3 regions of the Kluyvera sp. 1366 genome follow, and region 3 is predicted to be linked to each of the others. Evidence: predicted binding sites of a transcription regulator. Region 3 holds the regulator's gene; each other region holds the start of a gene.
What was found. The regulator CRP, encoded in region 3, controls carbon source genes, mostly activating them, when cyclic AMP is high. The targets are predictions, from matches to a motif close to ATGTGANNNNNNTCACAT.
Positions count from the first base shown of each region.

Region 1: the regulator CRP is predicted to act here: its motif matches at 1,711-1,728, upstream of ACVLVH_RS12055 (CdaR family transcriptional regulator).
Region 2: the regulator CRP is predicted to act here: its motif matches at 1,458-1,475, upstream of ACVLVH_RS12220 (iron-containing alcohol dehydrogenase).

Region 1 covers NZ_JBTRDW010000005.1:38,444-41,723, forward strand. Annotated here, with positions in the region: gene ACVLVH_RS12050 (alginate lyase family protein) at 1-457, opposite strand, end outside; gene ACVLVH_RS12055 (CdaR family transcriptional regulator) at 457-1,614, opposite strand; gene degP (serine endoprotease DegP) at 1,799-3,241, opposite strand.
Region 2 covers NZ_JBTRDW010000005.1:75,499-78,778, forward strand. Annotated here, with positions in the region: gene ACVLVH_RS12210 (D-threonate 4-phosphate dehydrogenase) at 1-132, opposite strand, end outside; gene dtnK (D-threonate kinase) at 125-1,396, opposite strand; gene ACVLVH_RS12220 (iron-containing alcohol dehydrogenase) at 1,578-2,726, shown strand; gene ACVLVH_RS12225 (dihydrodipicolinate synthase family protein) at 2,744-3,280, shown strand, end outside.
Region 3 covers NZ_JBTRDW010000010.1:46,109-49,388, forward strand. Annotated here, with positions in the region: gene ACVLVH_RS20545 (phosphoribulokinase) at 1-268, shown strand, start outside; gene ACVLVH_RS20550 (OsmC family protein) at 330-734, opposite strand; gene crp (cAMP-activated global transcriptional regulator CRP) at 1,040-1,672, shown strand; gene ACVLVH_RS20560 (YccS/YhfK family putative transporter) at 1,731-3,280, shown strand, end outside.

The DNA of each region.
Region 1 (3,280 bases), on a different contig from region 3:
GCATCATCGCCAGCGCTTTGTCGGCATAACGTTGATTGCCAGATAAATACCAGGCCAGCGTCAGCGCCTGAAAATCGGCGGTAAAGCGCGCCAGCCGCACGCCATCACTTTGATCATTCTTACTGGCAGGATTCACTTCGCCATCACGACGCTGCCACGGCAGGCCGTCGGCGCTGCTGGCGTCCGGCCACCAATAGGCGCTCAGGCTTAAATAATCCTGCTTCGAGCCGCTCAGCGGCATCATACCTTTATCGGTGACGCTGGGATTGGGGTGTTGTAGCGCGTTATCCGCTTGCTGTTTAAGCTGATGCCAGGCGTCGAGCGTTGGCGGCGCGGCCTGATGATGTGCCAGCTGCTGCTTAACTTTCTGCAGATCGTTTAATGAGAGAAAGGCCGGATCGTTAGCCAAACTTAGCGCGCTATACAGCCACAGCAACGCAATCCACAGGTTTCTCATTAACTTTGCTCATCCAGTTGAAGCGCCACGTACAGCAGCAAGCGATCGTCAAAATTGCCCAGATCGAGCCCGGTAAGCTCGGAAATACGGTTGAGGCGATACTCCAGCGTGTTGCGATGAATGAACAGCGCGCGTGCCGTAGCGCTGGGTTGCACGTTGTGGCTGAACCACGCCACCAGCGTGCGTCGCAGCAAGCCATTGTTATCCATGCTTTTCAGCTTTGCCAGCGGGCGTGCCAGTTCGTTGGCCTGCCAGCCGCCGCGTAAACTGTCGAGCAGCACCGGCAGCACCAGATCCTGATAAAAATAGCTGCGCTGTTCCGGCATGCGCTGTTTGCCCACCATCATGGTGGTACGCGCGGTGCGGTACGAACGTGCGATGCTGCCGGGACCGGTAAAGTAGTTGCCGAGCGCGATGCGCATTCGCACCTGGCCGCTCTCCTTCATGCGTTGCAGCAGTTGATCCACGCGGCGGCGATGATCGTCCTGATCGTAGCGGCCATGCGCATTCAGTGCCGGTTTCAGCACCACCATTTCGGTGAGTGAAACAATCGCAATCAGGTTGTCGCGTTCCGGCGTGGTCAGCAGCGTTTGCAGCTGTTGCAGCTCAGACATGGCGCTATCAACGCCTAGCTGGCCGCTGTCCACTTCCACCACCGCCACCACGCGCGGTTGATTGAGATCGATGCCGAGCCGCTGCGCCCATTCGCTGAGCGCTGGCGATAAGGTTTCGCTGCGCACCAGATTCAGCACCAGCTCTTCTCGCAAGCGGCTATCCTGCGCCAGCATGTGTAACAAACGCGCCTGTTCCAGCATCATTTCGGCGGTCATACACACCAATTCGCCGTAGTGACGCAGCGTTGCCGGTTGGCCGGTCAAACCGATCACGCCGACGATATCGCCATCAATGCGCAGCGGCAAATTGATGCCAGGACGCACGCCGTGCAGATGTTTTGCCACCGCTTCGTCGATGTCTACCACGCGCCCTTGTGACAACACCAAAAGCGCGCCTTCGTGCAATTCGCCAATGCGCTCACGATCGCCACTGCCGATGATGCGACCACGCGCATCCATCACGTTGACATTGCTGTCAATAATTTGCATGGTGCGGGCAACAATATCCTGAGCCAGTCGCGCATCGAGATGATAGGTGGCCATCAAACACTCCGGAGATAAGGACGAACAGACAGAATACGCATCCGTTACGGCGCTGACATTGTGCAACTGCACATAGCCAGCGGGATTATGCGGGATTTGCGGTAAGCGTCACATTCAGTACCGGACATTTGCACAGACACAAAAAAGGCGAGCCAAAGCTCGCCTGTTATCAACAACCTGAAACTTACTGCATCAGCAGATACAGGCTGCTGTCACCGCGCTGCACGTTCAGTGCCAGCACCGAAGGTTTGGTGTCGAGCACTTTACGCAGCTCGCCAAGATTAGCTACGGCTTGCTGGTTGACACCCAGAATCACGTCACCTTTCTTCAAGCCAATTCGCGCCGCTGCGCTGCCAGGCTTGACGCTATCGACGCGCACGCCTTTCTGGCCGTTGGTATCAATATTGCTGAGATCGGCACCTTCAATACCTGTGTAAATGGTGGCGGACTGCACTTTATCCTGCGAGCTCTGCTGCAGTTCAACGGTGACGTTCACCGGTTTGCCTTCGCGCAGCAGGCCCAGCTGCAGCTTGGTACCGACCGGCAGCGAGCCGACTTCGGCACGCAGCGCTGCAAAGCTGGTCAGCGCTTTACCGTTCATCGACACCACCACGTCACCCGCTTTCACGCCGGCTTTCGCCGCAGCAGAGTTCGGCAATACCTGGCTAACAAAGGCGCCGCGCTGCGCATCGACTTTCATCGCTTTCGCCAGCTCTGAGTTCAGCTCGGTGCCCATAATGCCCAGCTCGCCGCGTTTCACCTGACCGTACTCCACCATCTGCGCGGTAAGGTTTTTCACCATTGAACTTGGAATGGCAAAGCCGATACCGATGTTGCCGCCGTCCGGCGCCAGAATCGCGGTGTTAATCCCGATCAGCTCGCCGTTAAGGTTTACCAATGCGCCACCGGAGTTACCACGGTTAATCGCCGCATCGGTCTGGATGAAGTTTTCGTAATTTTCAACGTTCAGGCCGCTGCGGCCCAGCGCCGAAACAATCCCCGAAGTCACCGTTTCGCCAAGGCCGTACGGGTTACCAATCGCCACGGTGTAATCACCGACGCGCAGGTTGTCGGAGTCGGCAATCTTAATTGCGGTGAGGTTTTTCGCATCCTGCAGCTGAATCAGCGCGATATCTGATTGTGGATCTTTACCGATCACTTTGGCGTCGTAACGACGTCCATCGCTGAGCTGCACCTGGATTTTGGTCGCGTTATCCACCACGTGGTTGTTGGTCACCACATAGCCTTTATCCGCGTTAATTACCACGCCGGAACCCAGCGCACGGAACTGCTGTTTCTGCGCGTTAGCACCGCCATCCGCGCCGCCGTCACCACCGCCGTTTTGACACATGGGTGAGCTTTGGAACGGTGAACCGTCCTGGCAGAACGGAGAATTATCACCAAAGAATTGCTGGAACTGCTGCGGCATACGCGGCGTTTTAACCGTCGTCGAGCCTTCCACACTGATACTCACCACGGAAGGCATGACTTTTTCCAGCATGGGTGCCAGGCTTGGCAACTGCTGGCTGGAAGAAGAAGCGGTCTCTGCGGCAAATACACTCACAGGGCTCAGCGTCGCCGCGCCGAAACTCAGCGCCAACGCCAGCATAATTGTGTTTTTTTTCATTTATCTGTGTCTCTCTAAGAATTACGGCCAGACCATTGC
Region 2 (3,280 bases), on a different contig from region 3:
ACGCAGCGTGTTAGCACAACCGACCACGACGGCAGGCACGCCCGCTAACTCACCTTCTGCCAGCGCTTTAATGATGATCTCCGGGCCGATGCCCGCCGGATCGCCCATGGTAATCGCAATAATTTTACTCACTCGACTTCTCCTCAATAAAACGAATGGCTTCTACCAGGGTGTTTTCATCACCAAAGCCACCTGCTTTGGTCATCACCGGCAGGTGTAATTCACTGTTAAGCAAAACCCCGTGCGGCACGCAGCCCGCCACAAGGCCCTGAATCTGAAAACCGCGGGCACCTGATGCCTGTGCCACGGCAATCGCCACATCGCCGCCAGAGAGATAAAGCCCAGCAGGCTGCACCTCGCGGCACACGCGGCGGGTTAACTGCGCGAGAAACTGGCAGATGCGTTCGCCCAATAGCTGACGAGAAACCTGATGCTGTTGGCACAACTGCGCAATCTCATGACGCTGCCCGGCATGTTGGGTAGTGCGTACCACGCAATGCGCGCCGTCGTGCAGCGCCTGCTGCATCTCTTGCTGCCACCGTTCAGCCTGCGGCCAGGCCGGTTGGGCAAACAGCTGACGGATATCAATGTCGATAATGCGGATGTCACGCTGGCTAGCGAGGCGTGTAATCTGCTGCTGCGCAATGGCGCTCATCGAACCGACCACCGCCAGCACCGGACGCGACTGACGTGCCGCCAGCAACGCGCCGAGCGCATCGCTGAGCCCGGACGCTCCGGCCAACAACGGACGCGTCTCCAGCGTGGCTGCCGCGGCCATCAACAAGGCAATGTCGGCGTCCTGCTCGATATCCACCACCAGCAAACCTTGCTTGCTGGCCAGCACCTGCGCCAGTTGATCGCTGCGCAGCGTGGCGAGATCGAGGGTTTCACCCGGCAATGTGCTCTGCATCTGCAGACGCGTCAGCACATGGCCGCTGGTGACCGGCGTTTTGGGATCGCTGGCGAATTCGCTGTCGATCAAACGCTGCTGATGGATCCACACTTCACCCGCACGCGTGGTGCGTCCCAGCTTCGGCACTGCCGGCACCACTAAGGCTAATGTTTTACCGCTGGCCTGCATCGCGGCTTCGATCTCCGCGCCGGGATTGCCGCGCAGCGTGGAATCGATCTTCTTAAATAACCAACCGTCGTTAGCGATGGCCTGATGTTGCTCAATGGCAGCTCGCGTGCGCCGGGCCGCTTCTTGTGCGCTGGTTGCACGGCTATCGGTGCTGATCACCAGCACATCGGCAGCACCAGCGTCGTGTGGCGTGCTGCTCTCAAACAGCACATGCACACGCGCCCCGGCTTGTGCCAGCCCGCTGCCCGCGTCATTGGCGCCGGTAAAGTCATCGGCAATCACTAAGACTGGCGTTTTCCATGGCTGTGAAGTCATGCTCTCTCCTCTTCCGGCCGCTGCCGGGTCGCAATGATTATATTCAATCATGATTGATTATATGTGAGCAAGATCAAATTAATCGAAATCAATTTGCCCTATAAAATTAGGCACTGCAGTGATGGAACTCGCGCCGACTGAGCAAAATCAATCATTCCGCGCAAAAACGTAAGGGTAAGAGATGAATATCAACAGCACCGTGATCAGTGGCTTTCAGGCGCTTAATGACCTCAGCTATTTACTGCAAGGTAAAGACAAAGCGCTGCTGGTGACCGATAAGAATATTGAAGGCATTCCGGCGGTACAAAAGCTGATCGCCCAGCTCACGCAGCAGATTGTCAGCCTGAGCATCGTCAACACGGTGCCGCCAGAGCCTAGCCAGCACGATGTGGCGGCCATTGTCGCCGCGCTGCCGAGCACCGATGTGGATCTGGTGATTGGCATCGGCGGTGGCAGCGTACTGGATGTCGCTAAGCTGCTGTCGATTCTGTGTGTCGAAGATGCGCCGACACTGGAGGCGTTACTGGCTGGTGAGAAGCCGCACACGCGCACCACTTCGCTACTGATTCCGACCACCGCAGGTACTGGCTCGGAAGCCACGCCTAACGCGATTCTGGCGATTCCCGAGAAAGAGACCAAAGTCGGCATTATCACGCCGGTGATGCTGCCAGATTATGTCGCGCTGGTGCCAGAACTCACCACCAGCATGCCACCGCACATCGCTTCTTCCACCGGTATCGATGCGCTGTGCCATTTGATTGAGTGCTTTACCGCGACCGTGGCGAACCCGGTGAGCGATAACTATGCGCTGATCGGCATGAAAAAGCTGTTTGCCAGCCTCGAAACCACTATCGCCGAACCCGACAATCTCGAAGCGCGCCTGAATATGCTGTGGGCATCTTATTACGGTGGTGCATCGATTGCGCATGCCGGTACGCATCTGGTACATGCCATGTCTTATCCGCTGGGCGGCAAATATCACCTGCCGCACGGCGTCGCCAATGCCATTCTCCTCGCGCCCTGCATGCGCTTTGTACGACCGGCGGCGGTGAGCAAATTCGCTCAGGTTTACGATCTGCTGCCGGATGCCGACATCACGCTGGACGACGAAGCCAAATCCCACGCGCTGGTGGCGTATTTTGCCGCACTGGTGAAGCGCCTGAAGCTGCCCGCCAGCCTGGAAGAGCTGGGTATCGGCCCGGATCATCTGCCGTATCTGGTGGAAGCCGCGCTCGACGTGCAGCGCCTGATGAAGAATGTACCGATGAAAGTGGGCGCCGATGACGTACGAAACGTCTATCTGACGCTGTTTCCGGCTTTGAATTACTAAGGATTATTGAGGACACCATGAGTAAGAAAATTCAGGGCGTATTAACCGCCATCGTCACCACCTTCGATCGCGACGGCGCATTCAACCCAGCCGCCCAGCGCGAGCAGGTACAACGCCAGTTAAGCGCCGGCAACGGTATCTTCTGCGGCGGCACCAACGGCGAATTCTTCGTGCTGAACGAACAGGAGAAGCTGGCGGTGACGCAGACCTGCGTCGATGAAGTGAACGGCAGCGCGCCGGTGGTGGCGCACATTGGCGAGATCTCCACGCGTGAAACCATTCGCCTTGGGAAACAAGTGGCGAAGCTGGGCGTGGATGCGGTTTCGGTCATCACACCCTATTTCGTGCCGCTAAAGCAGGAAGAGCTGATTGCCCACTATCGCGCGGTGGCTGACGCCATCGACGTGCCGCTGTTCCTTTACAACATTCCGGCGCGCACCGGCAACACGCTGCAACCGGAAACCGTACGCACGCTGGCCGCACACCCGAACATCATCGGCATCAAAGACAGCGCCGGCAGCTATGAGAGCCTGAGCGGCTTTCTGCAAGCGGCT
Region 3 (3,280 bases):
CCACATTAACTTCCAGCGCGTGCCGACCGTTGATACCTCAAACCCGTTTGCCGCACGCGAAATTCCGTCGCTCGACGAAAGCTTTGTGGTGATTCATTTCCGTGGTCTGGAAGGCATCGCGTTCCCCTATCTGCTGGCGATGATTCAGGGATCGTTTATTTCCCACATCAATACGCTGGTGGTGCCGGGTGGCAAAATGGGATTGGCGATGGAGCTGATTATGCTGCCGCTGGTACAGCGACTGATTGAAGGGAAGCGGATTGAATAAGCGAAGTCATTCCGTAGCGGCGCAATTTATTGCGCAATAAATTGCGCCGCTACAATCCGAGTTATAACTCGATCACTTCATAGCTGTGGGTAATTTCCACGCCTTTACCCAGCATGATCGCTACCGAACAATATTTTTCCGCTGACAGATCAACCGCACGCGAAACGGCCTTATCGCTCAACGCTTTACCGCTAACGATAAAATGCAGGTTGATGTGGGTAAAAATGCGTGGCGCTTCTTCACGGCGTTCCGATGTGAGCTTCACTTCGCAATCGGCCACATCGCTGCGCCCTTTTTGCAGGATCGACACCACATCAATAGCACTACAGCCGCCCGCGGCCATCAGCACCATTTCCATTGGACTTGGCGCTTTATCACCGGAATTACCATCCATCAATACCTGATGGCCGGATGAGGATTCTCCGAGAAAGGTAAGACCTTCCACCCATTTCACTCGTGCCTGCATGATTCTTTCTCCTGAAGCGGCGGTTTTGCCGCCAGAGTACGCTTTCACCTGACAAACAGCAATCCAGAGTAATCCCCCTTCTGCTGAAGCGAGACAACACAAGACAGCTCGCAAAAGCTGTGCTACAAACAGTGCTGAAAATATTTTCGTCATCACAGACGAAGGCCGGAAGAATCAAAAGCGTAGCTTAAGAGTCCACCCGGAATAATTTTTCCTTTACTGGAAACGCTCGACGATTAAACCGCCTGACAGGGAAAAAATGCCCCCTGTGTTTTGGGCACGATTACAACAGAGGATAATAGCGAATGGTTCTCGGCAAACCGCAAACAGACCCTACACTCGAATGGTTCCTGTCCCATTGCCATATTCACAAATATCCATCCAAAAGCACGCTCATCCATCAGGGTGAGAAAGCGGAAACGCTGTACTACATCGTAAAAGGTTCCGTAGCGGTACTGATTAAAGATGAAGAAGGCAAAGAGATGATTCTCTCCTACCTCAATCAGGGGGATTTCATCGGCGAACTCGGTCTTTTCGAAGAAGGCCAGGAACGCAGTGCTTGGGTGCGTGCGAAGTCTGCCTGCGAAGTGGCTGAAATTTCATACAAAAAATTCCGTCAGCTGATTCAGGTAAACCCGGATATTTTAATGCGACTTTCGTCGCAAATGGCGCGTCGTCTGCAAGTGACATCTGAGAAAGTGGGCAACCTTGCCTTCCTCGATGTCACCGGACGTATTGCGCAAACGCTGCTAAATCTGGCCAAACAGCCAGATGCGATGACTCACCCAGACGGGATGCAAATCAAAATCACCCGTCAGGAGATTGGTCAGATCGTGGGCTGCTCACGCGAAACCGTGGGTCGTATCCTGAAAATGCTGGAAGATCAGAACCTGATCTCCGCACACGGTAAAACCATCGTCGTTTACGGCACCCGCTAATTTCTTCTCACCCACGGCGTGATGGCAACATCGCGCCGTTTCTATTTGCGATGAGCTGATGTGGCGCCGAATCATCTATCATCCCGAAGTTAACTATGCGCTGCGGCAAACGCTGGTGCTGTGCCTGCCTGTGGCTCTCGGTTGGCTGTTTGGCGATCTGCAAAAAGGTCTGCTGTTCTCGTTAGTGCCCGCCTGCTGCAACATGGCGGGACTGGATACGCCGCACAAACGCTTCTTCAAACGCCTGATTGTGGGTGGTTCGCTGTTTGCCACCGGCAGTTTCCTGATGCAAATCCTCACCGCTTACCAGATACCGCTGCCGCTGATTTTACTGGCGCTGCCGCTGCTGATTGGCGTAACCGGCGAAATCGGCCCGCTGCACGCGCGCCTGCTGCCCGCCACACTCATCGCCGCCATCTTTACGCTCAGCTTAGTGGGACGCATGCCGATATGGGTGCCGCCGCTGCTCTATATTGGCGGCACGCTGTGGTACGGCTTGTTCAACTGGTTCTGGTTCTGGCTGTGGAAAGAGCAGCCGATGCGCGAATCGCTCAGCCTGCTGTTCCGCGAGCTGGCGGATTACTGCGATGCCAAATACACCTTACTGACGCAGCTGACCGATCCGGAGAAAGCGCTGCCGCCGCTGCTGGCGCGCCAGCAAAAGGCGGTCGACCTCATTACCACCTGTTATCAGCAAATGCATATGCTGTCGGCGAGCCGCGATAACAGCCACAAACGCCTGACGCGCGCTTTCCAGGTGGCGCTGGATTTACAGGAACACATCTCCGTGAGTTTGCATCAGCCCGAAGAGGTGCAGAAGCTGGTTGAGGAGAGCCACGCCGAAGCGGTGATTCGCTGGAACGCCAAGATTATCTCGGCGCGGCTGCGCGTGCTGGCGGATGCGATTCTCTACCATCAGCTGCCGGACCGTTTTCACATGGAGAAACAGCTCGGCGCGCTGGAGAAAATTGCACGCCAGCATCCGGATAATCCGGTCGGCAACTTCTGCCTGTATCACTTCAGTCGCATCGCCCGCGTGTTGCGTACGCAGAAGCCGCTCTACACGCGTGACCTGATGGCCGATCGCCAGCGCCGTTTGCCGCTGTTGCCGGCGCTGCGCAGTTATCTGTCATTCAAATCCACCGCGTTACGCACCGCAGCCCGCTTCGCTGTGATGCTGATGTTTGGCAGCTCGCTGGCGCTGTTCTTTAACATCCCCAAACCTTACTGGATTCTGATGACCATCATGTTCGTCAGCCAGAACGGTTACAACGCCACGCGCGTGCGTATTCAGCACCGTGCGCTGGGTACTTTCGCCGGATTGCTGATCGCCGCCGCGTCGCTGCAGCTGGCGGTGCCGGAATCGATCACGCTGCTGTTTATGCTGGGGATTACGCTGGCGAGCTATCTGATCACGCGGAAATATTATGGCTGGTCGATGATTGGCTTTACCGTCACGGCGGTGTATTCGCTGCAATTGCTGTCGCTGAACGGCGCACAGTTTCTGCTGCCGCGCATGATGGATACCTTGATGGGCTGTTTAATTGCCTTCGCCGGGATGATTTGGCTGTGGCCGCAGTGGCAAAGCGGGCTGCTGCGCAAGAACGC